Regions from separate parts of the Schaedlerella sp. genome, predicted to be linked through region 4. Evidence: predicted binding sites of a transcription regulator. Region 4 holds the regulator's gene; each other region holds the start of a gene.

What was found. Region 4 encodes Rex, which represses fermentation and respiration genes when NADH is low (regulators of the CRP and FNR family bind a similar motif). Its sites were predicted from a motif close to ATTGTTAANTANTTAACAAT; they were not measured.
Region 1: ACTOY7_RS16290 (L-lactate dehydrogenase) is a predicted target of Rex. The motif match lies at 1,274-1,293, and genes of this name have one in related genera.
Region 2: ACTOY7_RS10580 (NAD(P)-binding protein) is a predicted target of Rex. The motif match lies at 4,327-4,346, and genes of this name have one in related genera.
Region 3: gap (type I glyceraldehyde-3-phosphate dehydrogenase) is a predicted target of Rex. The motif match lies at 3,878-3,897, and genes of this name have one in related genera.

Annotation. Positions count from the first base shown of each region.
Region 1 is NZ_JBQIKP010000041.1:17,157-22,680, reverse strand. Features, by position in the region: gene ACTOY7_RS16295 (CoB--CoM heterodisulfide reductase iron-sulfur subunit B family protein) at 1-217, opposite strand, end outside; gene ACTOY7_RS16290 (L-lactate dehydrogenase) at 246-1,181, opposite strand; gene ACTOY7_RS16285 (hypothetical protein) at 1,339-1,560, opposite strand; gene ACTOY7_RS16280 (AAA domain-containing protein) at 1,651-4,686, opposite strand; gene ACTOY7_RS16275 (YczE/YyaS/YitT family protein) at 5,082-5,524, opposite strand, start outside.
Region 2 is NZ_JBQIKP010000020.1:2,129-7,652, forward strand. Features, by position in the region: gene ACTOY7_RS10560 (sensor histidine kinase) at 318-1,613, shown strand; gene ACTOY7_RS10565 (LytR/AlgR family response regulator transcription factor) at 1,719-2,438, shown strand; gene ACTOY7_RS10570 (LacI family DNA-binding transcriptional regulator) at 2,749-3,738, shown strand; gene ACTOY7_RS10575 (SDR family oxidoreductase) at 3,755-4,147, opposite strand; gene ACTOY7_RS10580 (NAD(P)-binding protein) at 4,445-5,524, shown strand, end outside.
Region 3 is NZ_JBQIKP010000012.1:20,227-25,750, reverse strand. Features, by position in the region: gene gpmI (2,3-bisphosphoglycerate-independent phosphoglycerate mutase) at 1-375, opposite strand, end outside; gene tpiA (triose-phosphate isomerase) at 655-1,404, opposite strand; gene ACTOY7_RS07920 (phosphoglycerate kinase) at 1,455-2,648, opposite strand; gene gap (type I glyceraldehyde-3-phosphate dehydrogenase) at 2,781-3,794, opposite strand; gene ACTOY7_RS07910 (histidinol-phosphatase HisJ family protein) at 4,019-4,834, opposite strand; gene mnmA (tRNA 2-thiouridine(34) synthase MnmA) at 4,831-5,524, opposite strand, start outside.
Region 4 is NZ_JBQIKP010000001.1:58,150-63,673, forward strand. Features, by position in the region: gene alr (alanine racemase) at 1-1,103, opposite strand, end outside; gene ACTOY7_RS00275 (NAD(P)H-hydrate dehydratase) at 1,127-2,647, opposite strand; gene ACTOY7_RS00280 (redox-sensing transcriptional repressor Rex) at 2,782-3,426, opposite strand; gene abc-f (ribosomal protection-like ABC-F family protein) at 3,566-5,524, shown strand, end outside.

The DNA of each region.
Region 1 (5,524 bases), on a different contig from region 4:
GACTCTGTCCTTTTACCTTTGCCTCATTCAGGGCGCGGACAGAAGACAGCTTCGTAGCGATCTCGTCAGTACCAAGCGGATAGACGCCGCCGCAGCACTGCCAGTCTTCAATCTCTTCCAGTTCAAATCCCAGTGCTTTTGCCGAAGCCCTTGCATAAGCATCCAGATCCTTTGCCTTTGTTCTCAAAGTGCATCCCGGATAATAACTGTACTTCATAGTTCTCGCTGTCCTTTCTTTATTAAAATTATAATTCAATCTGAGCAATGACTGCTTTCAATGCCTCCGCACTGATTTTGAGTTTTTCTACTTCCTCATCGGTAAGCGTCATCGGAATCTTGCTGTGGATTCCTTTGGGTCCAACCAATGCCAGCGTGCTCAGGCAGACATCTTCAATGCCGTATTCGCCGTGCATCATGGAAGATACGGTAGATACGGATTCAGAAGCAGCCATCAGGATGCTGCATAATTTGCACACGCCTCTTGTTACCGCATAGAAGGTAGCCCCCTTATTTGCAATGATCTTGCCGCCGGATTTCTGTACATATGTAAGCATCGCTTCCTTATCCAGCTTCTCAAAGCCCGGCATCATCTCATAGTAATCGTCTACGTTGACGCCCGCGATCCTTGCCGCTGACCATGGAATAAAGGAGGTATCGCCATGCTCGCCGAATACATATGCATGGATATTTCTCTGTGCAACTTTAAAATGTTCGGAAAGACCGCAGCGAAGACGTGCGGAATCCAGAATTGTTCCGGAACCGATAATCTGATTCTCCGGAAGCCCCGAAATCTTGGTAAATACATAGGTCATGATATCAACCGGATTGCTTACGATGATATAAAGCGCCTTGGGAGCCGCTTTTACAATCTCCGGTGTGATCTGTTTTAAGATATTAACGTTGGTCTGGGTCAGCTCAATTCTTGTCTGTCCTGGTTTACGCGCGATTCCGGAAGTAATGATCACGATATCGGAATCTTTTGCGTCCTCATACTCGCCCGCAACAATAGAAACAGGATCTCTAAAGCATGTTCCCTGCTCGATATCCATCACTTCGCCTTCTACCTTTTCCTTGTTGATGTCGATCATGACGATCTCGGACGCGATGTCCTCTCCAGACAATGTGTACGCAATTGTTGAGCCTACGCTTCCGGCTCCAATGATTGTGATTTTGCTGCTCATGTTTTTTCTCCTTTAACCTATTGTTTTTTACTACAAGTTACTCAGCTGGCAAATCCTGTCGTATTTTGCCATCGCTTTCATAATAATAACACATTGACAATAAATTAACAAGCATTTTTCACTATAAATAATATACAAATTTTTCCTGTTTTTTTCGTCAGTATTCCTTCGCCACCTCCTTCAGATCATACATCCTCTTAAATGTCTCCAGATCCTCCTCATTTTTGATCAGCATCACCTCTTCCCATTGTCCTGTATGAATATTTTTAAAGCCCGCCACCTGCTCTCCTGTACAGATACTGCAGCGCAGGACAGGCTTCTGGTTAGCTCTGTCATATTCCTTCTTTACCGGCTGCTTTTTGCGAAACATGTTTAACATTTGTTCTGCAGTCTCCCCTTTCCCTTTGTCCTGCTTTTTAAGTTATGATGCTTACAGGCGCCTCATTCCTTTTTGTCTTGATTTTATGCTTTATCTGATTTTCCTGAAATACTCCTCCAGAATCCCTTTGATATAATAGTATCGTCTGGCATAGGAGTTTTCCACCCGGATCAGTTCAAATCCATGCGTTCTGCAGACTTCTGTCTTCTGCCTGTCCCTCTGCTTTACCAGCGATTCATCTTGGTGTTCTTTTCCGTCCAGTTCAATAGCCAGGATCGGCTTTTCCCCGCCGCCGTATTCCTTTTCATATATTACAAAATCAAACCTTTCATTATAAAACAGTCCTTCCCCTGTGTGTCCGTCACGGAATACCTGTGAAATGTCTACTTCATTTTCCACCTTACACTTCCGCCCGTTGTTGAGGATATTTCCAAGGGCATGATTGAGGCTGACCAGAAAATCCGCCTCGATCTGCGCGCTGTAAGGCTTGATGCCCAAAGCGCGGGAGTGCACTTCATCCGGGGAGACACGGCAGAGTCCTTTGCTGCTCACATACCGGGCCAGCTCGTACATATCGTCCTTCTCCGCCTCGTCATGGAGGCGTTCCAGATTCTTTGTGCTGGAAAACAGGACCAGCTTTTCCCTTGCCCGGGAAGTGGCTACGTTGATCAGCTCCCGGTTATTTTTCAGCCACCCGTAGGTTTTCTCCGACATCTGATCCGTTACCGCTGTGGAAAATAAGATGATATCTTTCTCATCTCCCTGAAACGCATGGACCGTACCGCAGGACACATCCTGAATCCCCTTGTCTTTGAGCATCCGGCTGATGCATTCTTTCTGGTTGGCAAAGGGCGTGATGATCCCGATCTTTTTATCCCGGTTGTCCATCACGTACCGGACGATCTGCTCCGCCTCCCGGGGAGCCGCGTTTTTCAGTTCCGTCTCATTGCCCTTGACATCCACATAGACGAGGGGCTGTTCCGGCTTCTCCCGGCTCTCGATCTTCAATCTGCTGTTGTAATATTTTATGTTGTTGAACTCAATGATCGATCTGCAGCATCGGTAGTGATGCCGCAGAAGAATTTCCTCGCTGACAGCGTCATTTGCCAGGAATGTCTTGTAAATGGAATTTTCCAGATAATCGTATTCCTGCGGAATCTGGTAACGCTGCTTGAGGATCTCATTGTCTTTACTGTCCAGAAGGATCACCGGATTCAGCTGCTGAGGATCTCCCACCAGCATCAGGTTCTTTCCCCGGATGACAGGAAGCAGGGACATGGCCGTGCTGCACTGACTGGCCTCATCTATGATGGTCAGGTCAAAATGTGCCTCCGGGCTTCCGATCCGGTGGGATGAGATACAGGAGGTGGCAACCACAGGGAAAATGCGCAGGAATTTTTTTACATTTTCTGTCTCATTCAGATAACTGTGAAATGCTTTTACCTTCTCGTTCTCGTCATCCAACTCCAGGATATGACGCAGATCCTCGTTTTTGGGTTCACCCAGACGTTTGAGATATTTGATGGAGGTGAAATTCAGGTATTTTTTAAATTCCGCTTCATCGTCATCCAAAAGTGAGAGCGCCTGTTCATTGGTGATCTCGCCGATCTCCTGCAGTTCCCGGCGTATTTCTTCCAATTGCCTTCCCTGCAGGTCAGTCTGGAAAGTCAGATGCTGTGTGCTGCCGAGCAGACACTCGATCGCCTCCTGTTTTTCCCTCAGCGCCAACGTATTCTCATATTTTTTCAAAAGCTCTGTCAGTTTTCTGGCGCGGTTGATCTTATTGTCTTTATTTTTTTCCAGCGTTCCCTCAAAAACCGGCTTGTCTTTGATCCGTTCATACTGTTCCCGGATATCGAGAAGCGCCTGCTTTACAAGGTTTGTATTTCCCAGGCGGATCACCGGGAAGGGGATATCTTCTCCCTGTTTGTAGGGAATGGACCGGAGTTTTTCCACCACCGTATCAATGGGGTGGTTGTTGTAGGATGCCAGAAGCACTGTTTTTTCATTAAAAAATGCCGTGATGATGCTGTTGATGATCGTGTGTGACTTTCCGGTGCCGGGCGGGCCCTGGACATAGGTGACCGGATATTTCACAGCATTGTGGATCGCAAGAAGCTGATCCAGATTGGCCCGGTGTTCCAAAAGCGCCAGCGGATAATCCTTCCTCCGCTTGGGTTTGCTCAGAAGCTTTCCGAAAAAAGCTTTAACGGGCTGAGTCTCTTTTCCTTCCTCCAGGCTTTTGATGACCGCTTCATACTCCTTGTTCAGATCCACCTTGATATCTCTTGCAAGGGCGATGATATAGGGACGGTCATCGATCCCCTGCTTAAGCGAATTATAATGTGTGATCCGGTCTTTGATCGTCTCCCTGTGCCGGGTAAATTCCGCAAGCAGGTCATAATCTGCCGGATCCATATATTTCCGGATGCTTTCCTTCTCTCCGTTGACAGTAAATTCCCGGCTGATCGTAATCTCTCTGTCCGGCTGGAGGACACGCCGCTTCACATCCAGATACAGCTTCCGGTACGCAAGAACATACAGCGCTTCTCTCTGGCTGCTCCGGCCCTTGACCAGGATGCTCAATTCATTCATGACCATCTGTCGGTACTGCCAGCTTTTATGCTTCTCCGGCCGTGTACTCTCGTCCTGGAACTGCCGGACCAGCTGCCGGAACTGCTCCTTGTCCAGGGGATATTCTCCATTTTTGAAAGAGCTGCCGTCCAGGTGTTCAAGCAGGGAATACTCACACTGGTAAGGCTGGGTATCCAGACGGTTGCAGTCGATCAGGTAATTGAGGATCTTCAGGTTCACAGTCTGCCCGAAAAGGGGTTCGTATTTTTCCGGATTCCGTTCGATGTCCTCCACAAGCTGTTCTTCGATCTTATAGGTGGAAGCCTCCACCACCGCGGCAGACAGGATGGAGTCTATATAAATGAAATCGTACCGCTCCACGGTATGCATCATTAGGTGAAAGCCTTCCACACTGAGGCTGCGTTTCCTGACGTCAATCCCGTGGATAGCGATCCAGTAGTTTGTGATCTGGTCTCTCTGGTTTTTATATTCTATGCTGAGCCATTTTCCCTCATGTATTGCTTTGAAAATATTCTGAGCGATCCTGTCCATACCGTCTGCTCCCGCACTCTGCGCAAAATAAGTAAAAAAATCTGTGACTATTGTACCATGTCACGCGCAATTTGAAAATACTTTTCCTGATTGGGTTTACACTTTTTTATACTATGTAGTACGACATGAAAATTCACAATTCTTTAATGGCATTTTTTTTAATGCTTAGGCAATCATCAGGTTATTCCTGTCGATTTAATTAAGGCGGTGGGGATAAGCGAAATCTCGATAAAAGAATTAACTTACCGTCAAAAGAACCTGTGACAACGGGAATCTAAAAATCACCTTGAAGATGAATGCAGAAGAGACCACATCTCCTGATCAGGAAAGATGTGGTCTTGTACGTTCTGGAAAATCTTCCGGATTTGATACTTTATGCGGCATTTTCCATGCGCTCATGCTGGCCTCCCATTCATAACCGGCTCCGCAACATGGGTCTTGAAGAACTGGATCAATGGTCCGTTCAGCAGTGCGTTGCAGATCGTGCCGATCCCAATGATGAGCCACAGGTCTCCATGAGACATGAGGCAGAATACAACACCGATCACAACTACCGTAACATCACTCATGACGCGGGCATTCTGGAAGGGAATCTTACCACGGGTCACATTTTCGATAATCACCGCTACACTGTCATAAGGAGCGATCCCCATCTCCGCCACCATATAAAACGCCACGCCCATCCCCGCGAAAATGCTGCCGATGATCAGAGCCAGGATCCGAAGCGGCAGCGTCATCTCTACTTTCAGGATGTCCTGGAACAGCCAGCATATGAAGTCTGCCAGATAACCGACACAGACCATATTGACGATAGTGCCCGCCCCTATGCACTGCTTTG
Region 2 (5,524 bases), on a different contig from region 4:
TCCTTCCAAAGTAACTATGTATTCAGGATCTGTATCCATTATTTTTCTACAGCTCCTTATCACAGAACAGTATACCAGAGAAAGCACGCATTCTCTCAAAGTCGTCATAAAATGCCCCGCTTCGTGAATAAGCGCGTTTTTTTCCCGGCAAAGCATGCACTTATTCATCATTTTCGCTGAACAGCGCTTGATACAGAGAATCAAATACAGTATAATAAGCATTGCGCTGAAGCGTAAGCAGGTCATCAATTTTCTCACGAAAATTGGCGACAAATTATAATCAGGATGGAAAATCCGAACGGGAGGAATTAGTCGAAATGCTGCTGTCTTTTTTTCTGCTTTCCCTTGCCATTCGTAATGTGTGGCCCCAGCGCATGGGCCTGAAAGCATTGATTGCGCTTTATATGCTGCTGTTGCTTGCCGGAATGCCGGTTACGCTCCTGTCCTGTATCCCATATGGACTGTTCGGAATCCTGGCGGCAGCCTGTATGTTTGGACTGCTTACGTGCCGGGATACCGCGCCCCAGAATGTTTGCATGAGTATGATCGGATTTGTGCTTGCCATTGTGACAGAAGCTGTTGTGTCAGAGCTTCTGCATATGCTGATTCCCCCGGCATTCTCGGACCCACAGTATATGCGGTATATTTCCTTCGGTGTCAATCTGGTCCGCACTGTGCTGTTTTATTTGATCACACTGTTTTGCGGCAGACTGCTGAAAAAACTGCTGCTGTCCGGCAAGGGGATCCTGCGCTTTCAGCAGACGTGGTATCTGATCGACGCCGCACTGCTGCTCTTGATCACCATCTATCTGTTTGATGATCTGATCCCAGGGCAAAATGGCTCTGTAGGCAGGATGATCTATAATAATGCCTTACATATTTCAGGGTATCTGCTTGTCATGCTTTTTTTGCTTCTGGCCATGCGCCGTTTCTGGCAGGAGCAGACGCAGGCGGAGGCAAAGCAGAAAGCCATGGAGGATCTGCAGGACTATACGCACAATCTGGAAGCCATGTACAGCGGTCTGCGTTCCTTTAAGCATGATTACGTGAACATTTTGCTCTCAATGTCCGGCTATATTGAACATGGCGATATGGACGAATTGAAGAACTATTTTGAAAATAAAATCTTTCCGACGAAGAATCTGATTGACCAGGGGGATTACAAGCTGAACCAGCTTGGCAACATCGGCGTGCTGGAGATCAAAAGCCTGCTCTCCGCCAAAATAATCTATGCCCATGAGTCAGGGATTGATGTCACGATCGATATACCCGACCGGGTGGAACGTTTTATGATCGACACCGTAGATCTTGCCAGAATACTGGGAATCTTTTTGGACAATGCGGTGGAAGCCGCGCTGGAGACAGACCAGCCGCAAATGGGCTTAAATATCATTCAGAATCAGTCCGGAGTGTCCATCATCATAAGCAACTGCTTCCAGGATCACGGCCTGATGCTGAACAAGTTAAAGCAGAAAGGTGTCAGTACAAAGCTCGGCCATCAGGGGATCGGACTGTCCAATGTGCAGAAGATCCTCAGTTCTTATGACAATGTGCTGCTGGAAACCTCCATACAGCGGGGCTGTTTCATGCAGCATATGGAACTGGCGTACTGACTGTTCCTTATATTTCGATGAAATTTTCTGTCTGATTTTTCATTTCCATCGGACTGCGTTGACTCCAATTGACGATGCAGTCTGGCATGAAAGGAGTGACATCCTATGCTGGATATTTTTGTGTGCGATGATGAAGACGCGCAGAGACGGACGATCGTGCAGACCATTCAAAATGCCGTCCTGATCGAAGAACTGGATATGCGGCTCGCTTTAGATACGGGCGATCCCTACGCGCTGCTGGAAAAGATCAGGAGCAGCCGGAACACAGGCATTTATTTCCTGGATATTGACCTGAACAGCGACATAAACGGAATGAAGCTGGCTCAGCAGATCCGGTTGTTTGACCCCCGCGGTTTCATCATTTTCATAACCGCGCATTCGGAACTGAGCTACATGACCTTTCAGTACCGGGTGGAGGCAATGGACTTTGTATTAAAGGACAGCCCTGCCGAAGCGAAAGTAAAGATCCGGGAATGTCTGTTAAATGCCATGGAACGATATACGCTCCAGACCAACAAGACGCATAAAGTCTATACCGTGGAAGCGGGCGGAAGAAAGATCAGCGTGGATCATGAGGATATTTTCTTTTTTGAAACTTCCGTGAATATCCATAAAGTCATTCTTCACGCGAGAGACCGGCAGATTGAATTTTCCGGCACCATAAAAGAACTGGCAGGCACATTAGGCGGTGATTTTGTGCGCTGCCACCGGTCATTTCTGGTCAATAAAAATAATATAAAGGAAATAGACTCAAAAAAACGGATCATCTATTTTACCAATGGAGAGAGCTGCCTGATGTCCACGCGTATGATGAAAGGGTTCTGATAGAATTTCGAATCAGCTTCGCCACCTCCCTGTGGCGGCTCCTCTATGTATCCAGAAATCCTCTTGCATTGATTTTGTTTTCGCGCTACAATCACTTCAAGAAGAATCCGCAGAAAAGAAGTCCGGCGCCGGCTCCTGGCATCCAAGAAAGGGAACGCGATGGATATAAGAAGGCGGGCCGGCTGGGGATTGCATTTTTCCAGAAGAAATGTCTGGTAAAAAAGGGATGAGCAGAGGGCTGCCGGTGCTGCGTATCTTAATTTTTTGCTGATTCATTCATCTTTAACAAAACAGAAACCAGGAGAGCATCATGACAATCTACGATATCGCCGAGCTTGCCGGCGTATCCGCAAGCACCGTATCACGCGTGATCAACAACAAGCCGGGAATCCGGGAAGCCACGCGGGAAAAAGTGAAAGCCCTGCTGAAAGAGCACAACTACACCCCCGACGAGAACGCCCGGGGCCTGGTCAACAAGAACACCCGGCTGATCGGCATCCTGCTGGCTGATATCCGAAGCGCGCACCACACCGACCTGACCTATGCCGTGGAAAAATATCTCCGCGGGAAAGGCTACTGCGGCATTATATTGAACGCCGGTTCCCATGCCGGGGAAATGCTCGAAGCTATCCGCATCCTGGAGCAGCGCCGGGTGGACGGTGTCCTGATGGTAGGCTCCGTCTTTCAGAATGAGGCAGTGGAAAACGGCATCCGGGAACATTTTGCAAATATCCCCGTGGTGTTTGCCAACGGACGTTTCGACCTGCCAAACGTATACTGCGTCCTGGTAGACGAATGTGACGGTGTGGAGCACTGCGTAGACCTGCTGGTCAAAAAAGGAAAAGGAAATGCCGCGTTTATCGGAGAACTGGACACCCCCAGCAGCCGTGAAAAGCTCAAGGGCTTCAAGCGCGCCATGCTCCGCTGCGGCCGTTCCGAAGATTCCCTGGTAATCCTGGGCGGAGAGCCCTCCAGGGAAAGCGGATATGAACTGACCCGGCAGTTATTAAGCCTGCATCCGGACGTCCAGAGCGTGATCTATTCTGAAGACCTGGTCGCCGCAGGCGGGATGCGCGCCTTCTGGGACGCAGGCGTCCGGATTCCGGATGAAATGGCGGTCATCGGGATCGACAATACCATCTACGGAGAATTAAGCTGCCCCCGTTTCACCTCACTGGATAACAAGATGACGGAAATGGCATCCGAAGCGGCAAGAATCCTGATCGACGCCATCGAAGGGCGGCAGAACCCCCGGAAGATCATGCTGCTGTCAGACATTGTAGAACGCGAAAGCACATAAGGCCGGTCAGAAGACGTCACGGCTTCATCCCCACGCCGCCCTGGATAAAGAGCGTATCCCCGGTGACATATTTTGCGTCATAGCTGGAAAGGAATACGCACACCTTTCCGATGTCCTTCTGGGCGTCTCCATATCTCCCCAGAGGGATCTCATCCAGGTTTCTTTTGAACATTTCCGGGTTTTCCTTCCCCCATTGGGCCAGTTTATCCGTCATCACAAGGGGAAGCACCTTTGCCCCATAATCCTCCTCCTGCTCCCGCTTCGTCCGTTCCATCCCGTCCGGGAAAATATCGGTCAGGATCAGGCTTGCCCCCTCATCTGCAAATGCGCGGGCCACCTCTCTGGCGATCCCGCCGCCTCCTCCGGTCAGCATAACCACTCTGTCTTCCATCCTTCGTAAATGCTGCATAAAATTACCTCCATTCAATTTTTGTTTCCTGATGTCTTGCGACCGATCATATCAAATTTCAAAATTTTTGTCAACAAAATAATTTTTTATCAATCTTTATTCATTTTTCACGGATCGTTTTTTCACACTTTCGCAAAATCTCCCAAATTATGGCAAACATTTCACTAAAAAGACAGTTTATAGTTAATTATTTATCAATATTGTCTTAATAATAACAAATGTTGACAGACTATTTTTTTGTATGATAATTTATTATTACAAAAATAATTTATCGCAATAGAAAGGATGAGTAGTAAAATGAGCAGACTAGAAATCGCTTCGCCCAAGAGAGCAAGGCTTGTCATAGAAGAGCTTTACAAAGATCTGGAGCGAAGAATCGAATCCAGCCCTCCGGGACTGTGTCCGGTAGATATGGCCAGGGCGTTTCTGGAATTGTGCCATGCCCAGACCTGCGGAAAATGCACGCCCTGCCGGATCGGTCTCGGACAACTGAACCAACTGATCCGGGATGTACTGGACGGCAACGCGGCAATGGAGACTTTGGAAATCATGGAGCAGACCGCCCTTTCCATTATGGAATCCGCGGACTGCGCCATCGGTTATGAAGCCGCGAACATGGTTTACAAGGGATTGATCGGCTACCGCGACGACTATGTGGAGCACATCCAAAACGGCCGCTGCACCTGCGCCTACAGCCAGCCCGTCCCCTGTGTTTCCCTGTGTCCCGCACACGTGGACATTCCCGGGTACATTGCGCTGGTGAGCGAGGGAAGGTATGGGGACGCCATCCGGCTGATCCGGAAGGATAACCCGTTCCCCACAACCTGCGGTTTTATCTGCGAGCATCCCTGCGAAGCCAGGTGCCGCAGGAATATGATGGATGATTCCGTCAACATCTGCGGCTTGAAACGGGTTGCGGCAGATTTTGCGGGAGAGGTCGATCCGCCGGAGCGGGCGCCTTCCACCGGAAAACGGATCGCCATCCTGGGCGGCGGCCCGGGCGGATTGAGCGCGGCTTATTATTTACAGCTCATGGGGCATCAGGCCGTGATCTACGAAATGTTTCCCAAGCTGGGAGGCATGCTCCGCTACGGAATCCCCAATTACCGGCTTCCCAAAGACCGGCTCGACCAGGACATCCAGGCCGTATTAAAGACCGGAGTGGAAGTCAGGCACGGCCTGAAGATCGGCCGGGATATCACCATCCAGCAGCTCCGGGAAGAATATGACGCCGTACTGATCACCATCGGAGCGAGCACGGACAAAAAGCTGGGACTGGAAGGGGAAGACGCAGAAGGCGTCCTGTCCGCGGTTCAATTTCTCCGGGATGTGGGTAGCAGCAAAATCATGGATCTGACCGGAAAAGAAGTGGCCGTG
Region 3 (5,524 bases), on a different contig from region 4:
GTGGCTGTGCACGCCTCCGTCGGATACCAGTCCGAACATATGCAGCGCGGAATCATGTTCTTTTACATTTTCGCAGGCTGCCAGAAGAGCCTTGTTCTCAAAAAAGTCTCCGTCCTGGATTGCCTTTGTGATCTTGGTCAGATCCTGGTATACGATCCTGCCGGCACCCATATTCAGATGTCCGACCTCAGAATTGCCCATCTGTCCGTCTGGCAGCCCCACTGCAAGGCCGCTTGCATTTCCCTTGACAAAAGGATACTCGGCCATCAGCTTATCCATGACCGGGGTCTTTCCCTGTGCAACGGCATTTCCGGTTGTATTGTCATTTAATCCATAACCATCAAGAATCATTAATACAGTTGGTTTTTTGCTCATTGTCCTTCTCCTTTTAAACACTGAAATTGTAACAGTTCTGTCACTTAAAAGTCCAGTATCTATTGTACATGCTTTTTCCGTTTTTTGCAAATCATTTTAATCGTTCGAGTATATTTTTGTAATATTCGTTACTGTTCACGATGCCAGTCAAATGTCCACTTCCTGCTAACAGCAACTATTAGAAACCCCCCGTTTCTATTCATGCCATGAACAACGAAACAGGGGGAAATTCATTTTTCTCTCATTGATTACATTTTACACCGTGAACTTTCTGTCTGTTTACTTGTAATTCACGATCTTGCCGAAGTCAGCCTTCAAGGAAGCGCCGCCTACCAAGCCGCCGTCGATATCTGCCTGCGCAAACAGATCTGCTGCTGTTGCAGCATTGACAGATCCGCCGTACTGGATGCGGATGGCTTCTGCTGTCGCATCATCATATACTTCCGCGATGCATGCACGGATTCCCGCGCAGACTTCCTGTGCCTGCTCTGTAGTCGCGGTCTTGCCGGTTCCGATCGCCCAGATCGGCTCATAAGCGATCACTGCGGTCTTTGCCTGATCTGCGGTCACGTTCTGGAATCCAACCTTAACCTGCTGGCGGATGAAGTCCATAGTCACACCCTGCTCTCTCTGCTCTAGGCTCTCGCCGCAGCACATGATCGGCGTAATGCCGTGCTCAAACGCCTTAAGTACCTTCTTGTTCACGTCTTCGTTGGTCTCGCCGAAGTACTCTCTTCTCTCGGAATGTCCGAGTACCACATACTTCACGCCTGCGTCTACCAGCATGTTCGGGGAGATCTCGCCGGTGTATGCCCCGCTCTCCTCAAAGTACATATTCTCCGCGCCCACCTGGATGTTGGTGCCCTTTGCAGCTTCCACAACCGGAACGATGTCGATCGCCGGTACACAGAATACAACGTCCACTTCTTCATTTGCAACCAACGGTTTCAGTTCCTCCACCAGAGCAACAGCCTCGCTCGGTGTTTTGTTCATTTTCCAGTTGCCTGCGATAATTTTCTTTCTTGCCATGATATGGTCTCCTTAATTTTTTAGTATATTCTTTAGACTTCTCTAAGTATTTACTTATCATTAGCTGCCGCAACGCCCGGTAATTCTTTTCCTTCCAGGAATTCCAGTGACGCGCCGCCGCCGGTGGAGATGTGGGTCATCTTGTCGCCGTAGCCGAGCTGGTTCACTGCTGCCGCGGAATCTCCGCCGCCGATGATGGTCACAGCGTCTGTATCCGCCAGTGCCTTTGCCACTGCTTCGGTTCCTGCCGCGAACTTGGGCATCTCAAACGCACCCATCGGTCCGTTCCATACAACGGTCTTTGCTTCCTTCACTGCGTCTGCATAGATCTTCGCAGTCTCCGGTCCGATGTCAAGACCCTGCCAGCCGTCCGGAATCTCACCGTTTGCAACGATCTTTGTATTTGCGTCATTAGAGAAATCATCTGCGATCACATTATCAACCGGGAGAAGGAGCTTCACGCCCTTATCCTCTGCCTTTTTGATCATGTCCAGCGCGTACTGGCAGTAATCTTCCTCCAACAGAGACTTGCCTACGCTTCCGCCCTGAGCCTTGCTGAATGTGTAGGACATTCCGCCGCCGATGATCAGAGTATCCACCTTCTCCAGGAGATTTTCAATCACGGAAATCTTGCTGGAGACCTTAGCTCCGCCCAGGATCGCCACGAACGGGCGCTCCGGATTGTTCACTGCGTTGCCAAGGAAATCAATCTCTTTCTGCATCAGGTAGCCTACCGCAGCCGTATCCACGAACTGGGTCACACCTACGTTGGAGCAGTGCGCCCTGTGAGCGGTACCGAACGCGTCGTTTACAAATACATCGCAGAGGGAAGCCAGGTCTTTGCTGAATGCTTCACCGTTCTTGGTCTCTTCAATCCTGTAACGGGTATTCTCCAGAAGAATGATCTCACCGTCCTGGAGTGCCTCTGCCGCTGCCTTTGCATTCGGTCCGACCACTTCCGGATCTGCCGCGAATTTTACTTCCTGGCCGAGCAGTTCGGATAATCTGGCAGCAACAGGAGCCAGGGATAATTCCGGCTTCGGCTCTCCCTTCGGCTTGCCCAGATGAGAGCAGAGAATGATCCTTCCGCCGTCCGCAACCAGCTTCTTGATCGTCGGAAGCGCCGCGACGAGACGGTTCTCGTCGGTAATCTTCCCATCAATCAACGGCACGTTGAAATCACATCTTACCAGGACTTTTTTACCCTTTACATTAATATCGTCTACTGATTTTTTATTAAGCATGTCATTGCCTCCCTGTTTTCATTGTAAAAACATTGTAAAAAAAGGGATCCGGTCCCATTATAAGACCGGACCCCTTCGTGAGTCTATTTCAGAATCAAATCTGACAAATTCAGTTTTCTCTGAAAGCCTGTCCTACAGTAATGTTCCAAAATGCTTGATTGTTCTTACCATCTGGCTTGTGTAAGAATTCTCATTGTCATACCATGAAACAACCTGTACTTCTGTTGTACCGTTGTCAAGCGGCATAGCCATTGTCTGAGTAGAATCAAACAGAGAACCAAATCTCATACCAACGATATCGCTGGATACGATCTCGTCTACATTGTAACCGAAGGACTCGTTAGAAGCAGCCTTCATAGCGTCGTTGATCTGATCAACGGTTACGGTGCCTTCTACTACTGCTGTCAGGATTGTTGTGGATCCGGTCGGAGTCGGGATACGCTGAGCAGCTCCGATCAGTTTTCCGTTCAGTTCCGGAATAACCAGTCCGATTGCCTTTGCAGCGCCTGTGCTGTTCGGAACGATATTCACTGCTGCCGCGCGGGATCTTCTCAGGTCGCCTTTTCTCTGCGGTCCGTCAAGTGTCATCTGGTCGCCTGTGTAAGCGTGGATGGTGCACATGATACCGGACTTGATCGGCGCAAGGTCATTCAGAGCCTTTGCCATCGGCGCAAGGCAGTTTGTTGTACAGGATGCCGCGGAGATGATCTGATCATCCTTTGTCAGCTTGTCATGGTTCACGTTGTAAACGATAGTCGGAAGGTCATTTCCAGCCGGAGCTGAGATGATCACATACTTCGCACCTGCATCAATATGAGCCTGTGCTTTTGCCTTGGATGTATAGAAGCCTGTACACTCCAGAACAACGTCTACGCCGATCTCTCCCCAGGGAAGCTCTGCCGCGCTTGCCTTCGCATAGATCTTAATCTCTTTGCCGTCAACTGTGATAGAATCTTCACCTGCAGTCACCTTATCTGCCAGTTCATACTTACCCTGTGTTGAATCATACTTCAACAGGTGAGCCAGCATCTTCGGGGATGTCAGATCGTTGATCGCTACGATCTCAAAACCTTCTGCTCCGAACATCTGTCTGAACGCAAGACGTCCGATACGTCCAAATCCATTAATCGCTACTTTTACTGCCATGATTAATTCCTCCTAAAAGTTTAAAATGTTAACTGTAACACAGTTATTATGGTGAACTCCCAACAAACCTAAATCAGGCGCAGTTTGTTAAAGATTCATCAACTAGAAATATTGTACTAAATGGGGAACAAAAATTCAAGTCCTAAATCTATTTTTCTGGAAGTTTGTGTAAATCTTATACCCTGCCCGTAAATCCTTTAGTTATTTTTTATAGCCGTGCGCTCTTACAGCTTCCGGAAAACCGGCTTTCTCTCCAAAAATTCCGTATAATACTCAAATCCGCATTCCCGCAGGACCTCGGCCGCCCTGCCGAACTCATAGGCAATGTGCTCCGGCTGATGCCCGTCCGCCCCCACGGTGATGATCTCCCCGCCCAGCTCCCGGTAGCGCCTGAGCACATCCGGATGGGGGTGGCAGAAGCCGAGCCCGTATTTCAGCCCCGCCGAATTCAGCTCGATTCCTTTCCCCATCTCAATGATCTGCTTCAGAACCTCATCCAGCCAGGGCGCAAATGCCGCATAAGAGTAATCCTTTGTCTTATAGGTCCCATACCGCACGATATAATCAATATGCCCCAGTACATCAAAAGTATCCGTATGCCGGATACTTTCCAGTGTCTCCTCGAACGCCAGACGGTAGAGCTCCCGGTCCGTCAGCTCCGAAAACAGTTCCCGGTAATATGGATCCTTTTTGTCCACCACGTGAATCGAGCCGATCACAAAATCAAAGGGATATGTTTCCGTGATCTCCCTGCAGAACGCGCCTGCGTGAGGCTGCAGTCCCAGCTCGATCCCGATGCGCAGCTCGATCCGCCCCGCATACTGCTCCCGCAGCTTGGTCAGTTTTTGAAAATACACATCCGCGTCAAACAGAAAGGCATCCTTCCCCAGCTCCTCGCTGAACGGATAATCCCAGTCCATATGGTCTGTGACGCAAATTGCTTTCAGTCCTTTTTCCAGCGCGCCCTCCACCATGGCTTCCGGCGCGGTGCTGCTATCCGTGGAAAAAGATGTGTGCATGTGACAGTCACTCGTAATCATACTATCGTCCCACCTCCCAAGATGTACTCTCCGTCATAGAACACCGCAGCCTGTCCCGGCGTCACGGCCCGCTGGGGCTCCTCAAAGGCGCAGGTCACCTCATCCTTCCCGGTCTTCTCAATGGTCCCCCAGACTCCTTTATGGTTATAACGTATTTTCACAAACACACGTCGGGGTTCCGTCAGGTCTTCTACGGACATAAAATTCACATCCGATACACACAGAGAGTCTGCCAGAGATTCCTCATGGGTTCCGATGACTACCTCCCGGGTCTCTGGCCGGATCTCCAGGACAAACGCCGGATACCCCAGGGCCAGCCCCAGGCCCTTGCGCTGCCCCACCGTATAATGGATGATCCCTTTGTGCTGTCCCAATACCCTGCCGTCAGAAGTCACAAAGTTTCCCTTCTGCAGTTGGGTTCCCGCGTTTCTTTCTATAAAAGAAGCGTAGTCCCCGTCCGGTACAAAGCAGATATCCTGGCTGTCCGGCTTTTGGGCCACAGGCAGTCCGATCTGCTCCGCCATCCTGCGGATCTCCTCCTTGGAAAATTCTCCCACCGGCATCAGCGTCCGTTTCAGCTGGTCCTGGGTCAGATTGTATAATGCATAGGTCTGATCCTTTACCGACGCTGCCGAGCGGCGGATGGAATACCGGCCGTTTGGCAGCCGTGCCACTCTGGCGTAATGCCCG
Region 4 (5,524 bases):
TTTCCGAGACAGCAGACAAATTCATAGTGGAACCGTCCGCTCAAAGCGCCCAGCTCCTCCACCGTGATCTGCTCCTCCCCGTCCCGACCGATCAGCGTGACCGGATCCATAAATGCCGCGCCCGGGATGTCTGTCACATCAACCATAAACTGATCCATACAGATCCGCCCCAGGATTTTGGCCCGTTTCCCCCGGATCAGAACCTCCCCTTTGTTGGAGAGGCTCCTGGGATAACCGTCCCCGTATCCCACCGGGATCGTAGCGACCCGCATGCTTTTTTCCGCCGTAAAGGTTCCCCCGTAGCTGATAGGTGTCCCCGCCTCCACATCCTTTACATAGGAAATGTGGCTGATCAGCTCCAGGGCCGGTTTTAAGGGAACCGCCTTTTGATCCACCTCATCCGACGGGTACATTCCGTACAGCGCGATCCCCGCGCGGACAAGGTTGTGCCTGTATTCCGGAAAATCAATGATCCCCGCGCTGTTGTCGCAGCTGAGACAGGGAATCCGCAGCTTCCGTCGTTCCAAAGCCTGCCGCATCCATACAAACCGCTCATGCTGCTCCCGGGTAAACGCAGGATCTGTCTCATCCGCTTTTGCGAAGTGGGTAAACATCCCTTCCGGCACCACACCCGGAAGCTTACCAATCTCCGCGATGGTATCCGCGCTGTCCTCCGATACCGGGAACCCGATCCTGCCCATGCCGGTGTCGATCTTAATGTAGAAATACGCAGTCTTACGGAGTTTTACGGCTGCCCGGGACATCTCTTCTGCCATTTCCTTTGTATAGACGGTCGGCCGGATCTCCAGGGAAACCATTTCCTCATACTGATCCGGAAAGACACATCCCAGGACCAGGACGGGCTTTTTCACCTCCGCTTCCCGAAGGCTGACCGCCTCCTCCAGGGTTGCGACCGCATACCCCCATACATAGTCCGTATGCTCAAATAACTGTGCAATGGGAACCGCTCCATGCCCATAGCCGTCGGTCTTGATCACGGCCGCCAGCTGCGCGCTGTCGCCGATCCGAAGCTTCATCTGTTTCATATTATATGCAATGGCCTGCAAATCTATTTTTGCATACACCCGATTGTGTTGACTCACTTTTTTATTTCCTCCATGGTTTATCATTCCGTGATTCTCTGCCGCCTGCTGTTTCCTTCGGCTTCTTTCAGGCATTCCCTGATCCCGCCGATCAGGTCCTCTGCCAGCAGAGAGTAGCTTCCCAGCCTTTCTCTGGCCGCGTCTCCCCCGCATGCATGGAGGTACACGCCCAGCACCGCGCTGTCATACGCATCAAGCCCGCCGGCCAAGAGTCCGGTGATCACTCCCGCCAGCACGTCTCCGGAGCCCGCCTTTGCCATTCCGTGATTGCCTGCCGTATTGACAAAGTCCTGCTTTCCGCGCTGCGCCACAATGGTACAGGAATCCTTCAGCACACAGACCGCCGGACAGGTCTGTATAAACGTGCGCAGGCGGCTCATCCGGGATTGCCGCAGCTCTGCCACGGAGCATCCCAGCAGTCCTGACATTTCCTTCATGTGAGGTGTCAGGATGAGCGGATACCCCATCTCCTTTAGAAGCTCCGGATGGCAGGCCAGCAGATTGATGCCGTCCGCGTCCACCACACAGGGCACACGGCATCCCAAAAGCGTTCCCTTGAGCAGGCTTTCGGAGGTCCGGTTCTGTCCCAGCCCGCAGCCGATGCACACCACGTCCGCCCAGCGCAGCAGAGACGTAAGCTGTTCCTGATCATATTCCTCGTACACGGAAATAATGGCCTCCGGAAGAAGCTGCTGCAGGATGGCCCGGTTGGATTCCTCGGTATAGATCTGCACCAGCCCGGCACCGCTCGTGTAAGCCGCTTTGGCGCTTAAATAAGCCGCACCTGCCATGCCTCTGCTTCCGGTGATCATAAGCACCTTTCCGTAAGTCCCTTTATGGGAATCCGGCTTCCGCATCGGAAGCCGACGGGAAAGGTCGCTTTTCTCCAAGGTATAACAGATATCCGGAATCGTTTCGTAAAAGGAGGTATCGATCCCAATCTCCGCAGGGATCACCTTTCCTGCGTATTCCCTGCCCGGATACAGCGCCGTACCCAGCTTTTCGCACTGGAACGCAACCGTCAGATCCGCCCGGAAGGCGCATCCCAGCACCCTTCCCGTGGCAGAGCAGATGCCGGAGGGAATATCGACTGCCACCTTTGCGCCCGGCAGCTCATTCAGTTTTTTTAGAAGTTCCGCATAGGCTCCGCTCACATCCCGGCTCAGTCCCACCCCCAGCAGGGCATCCACCACAGCCGTATACCGGCCTTCCGGAAGCTCCGAAACCACCGGGATTCCCAGATTTTCCACAATCTGCATCTGGATCCGGCATTCCGGAGTCAGAGAAGCCTCCCGCCCCGCAAATACAACAGTCACCGCGCTGCCCTTCCCGGCCAGAAGCCTTGCGGCGGCAAATCCGTCTCCGCCGTTATTGCCAGAACCGCAGACCACCAGAACCCGGGAGCAGTCGATCTTTTCCTGCTCCATGGCCTCTACGGTCCGCAGCGCCGCGTGTTCCATCAGGACTACGGATGGAATTCCGATCTCCTGGATCGTATGGGCATCCGCCTGCCGCATTCTTGTTCCGTCTGGTAAATAACGCATCCTGTTTCCCTCCTCCTCTTAAAAACAGGATGCCATGCAAGCCTTCTGCATGGTATCCTGTTCGCTGCCTGATGCATTCTTGCTTGAATACACGCAAAATGAATGCAGGAATAAATACAATGATGTACGATCTCTTATTCGCCATGTTCCTTTTGATAGCTGGTAATATTGTAGGACAGTCTCATCAGGCTGTCTGAAAGATGGACGCTTTCCACGATCACATCCTCCGGCAGGTTCAGATCCGTATGCGCGAAATTCCAGATCGCCTTGATCCCGCATTTTACCAGGATGTCGGAGACCCGCGGCACTTCTGATTTTGGGATCGTAAGCGCCGCGATCTCGATGGGATTCTCCTTCAAAAATACTTCCAGCTCATCCAGCATACGGATCGGAACCCCCCTGACCTCCCTGCCGTCCAAGCTGGGATTCACATCAAACAACCCTTTTATCACGAATCCATTTTTCTCAAAAGAAGCATAATTGGCCAGCGCCTGTCCCAGATTCCCCATACCGACTATGATCATGCTATGGCTCTGGTTCAAGCCTAAGATCTTACCGATCTCTGTCCGGAGGTACTTTACATTGTATCCATACCCCTGCTGTCCAAATCCGCCGAAATTATTCAGATCCTGCCGGATCTGGGATGCGGTCACCCGCATCTTCTGGCTCAGGTCATTGGATGATATCCGCTCCACCCCCGCATCTGTCAACTCGCCCAAATATCGATAATATCTTGGCAGCCTGCTGATCACCGCTTTTGATATTTCTTTCTCTTCCAATTTTAATCAACCTCCAAATAAACTATTTTTATTATATAGAATAGTCTGCTTAAAGTCAATTTAAAGTCATTTTTTTGTTTGATACAATCAAAGGAATGTAGTATAATAATTGTCAATGCGGTTTTACAGGAGGTTTCATATGATACTTGCATGTCATAATCTGAATAAATCATTTGGAGAAAGAGTCATTGTAAGGGATGGCTCCTTTCATATTGAGGAGCGGGAAAAAGCCGCTTTTGTCGGGGTCAACGGTGCCGGAAAATCTACGGTCCTGAAAATGATCATCGGCGAGGAGCCTCTCGACGGCGGCAATGTAATCCTCACCAGGGGAAAACAGCTCGGATATCTGGCCCAGCAGCAGAACCTGGAAAGCGGAAATACCGTTTATGAGGAGCTGAAAACGGCAAAGTCCGACATCATTTTGCTGGAACAGCAGATCCGTTCCATCGAGCAGGAATTGAAATCACTGAGCGGTGAGGCTCTGGAGGCCAGGCTTGAGACCTACAACCGCCTCATGTCCGAATTTGAATCGAAAAACGGATACGCCTACGAGAGCGAGATCGTCGGGGTTTTAAAGGGATTGGGATTTCAGGAGGAGGAGTTCGAAAAGCCTGCCGATACCCTTTCCGGCGGCCAAAAAACCCGGGTATCCCTGGGAAAGCTGCTCCTGACCAACCCGGATATCCTGCTTTTGGACGAGCCCACCAACCACCTGGACTTAAACTCCATCTCCTGGCTGGAGACCTATCTGCTGAACTATCCGGGCGCCGTGTTCATCGTCTCCCACGACCGCTTCTTCCTGAACAGGGTGGTGACAAAGGTGGTGGAGATCGAACACGGCAGCATCCGCATGTACAGCGGCAATTATAAGGCATACTCGGACAAGAAACGGCAGATCCGGGACGCACAGATGAAGGAATATCTGAATCAGCAGAGGGAAATCAGCCGCCAGGAGGCTGTCATCGAGAAGCTGCGCTCCTTCAACCGGGAAAAATCCATTAAGCGCGCAGAGAGCCGGGAAAAAATGCTGAACAAGATGACCGTAGTCGAAAAACCATTAAGTGACGTGCAGGAGATCCATTTTTCACTGGAGCCTTCCTGTGTCAGCGGAAATGATGTTCTCTCCGTAGAGGAGCTGTCCAAGCAGTATGACGGTCAGACCCTGTTTTCCAGCGCTTCCTTTGAGATCAAACGTGGGGAGCATGTGGCGGTCATCGGCGGCAACGGAACCGGCAAGACCACACTTTTGAAAATTTTAAACGGCCTGGCCGACGCGGACAGCGGCTCTTTTTCCCTGGGTACAAAGGTACATATCGGGTATTATGACCAGGAGCATCATGTACTTCACGACCGGAAAAATATATTCGATGAGATTTCCGACGATTATCCATCCCTCAACAATACGGAGATCCGCAATACGCTGGCTGCCTTTCAGTTTACCGGGGACGATGTATTCAAGCTGGTGGGGGACTTAAGCGGCGGGGAGAAGGGACGGGTCTCCCTTGCGAAGCTGATGCTCTCGGAGGCGAATTTCCTGATCCTGGACGAGCCCACCAACCACCTGGATATCACCTCCAAGGAAATCCTGGAACAGGCGCTGAACGATTATACCGGAACCGTCCTCTATGTCTCCCATGACCGGTATTTCATCAATCAGACCGCAAGCCGGATCCTGGAGCTCTCCGACCAGACCTTTGTGAACTATATCGGAAATTATGACTACTATCTGGAAAAGAAGGAAGAACGGACCGCCGCCCTGTCCACCGCCGGGCCGCAGGAGGTAAAAGGAACTTCAAAAGGGACTTATTTTCAGGCAGAACGCCCGGCAGCGGGGCCTTTGGCAGCAGAAACCGGCGCGGCTTCCGTGAATAAGCAGAACTGGCTGGAGCAAAAGGAGGCACAGGCCCGGGAGAGGAAACGAAAAAATGAACTGAAGCGGACGGAGGAAACGATTTCTCTGTTGGAGGCACGCAATCAGGAGATCAATGAGCTCATGATCCATGAAGATGTCTACTCCAATTCCGTCAAGTGCCAGGAGCTTGCCGAGGAAAAGACAGCCAATGACGCCAGGCTGGAGGAGCTGTACGAGCTGTGGGCG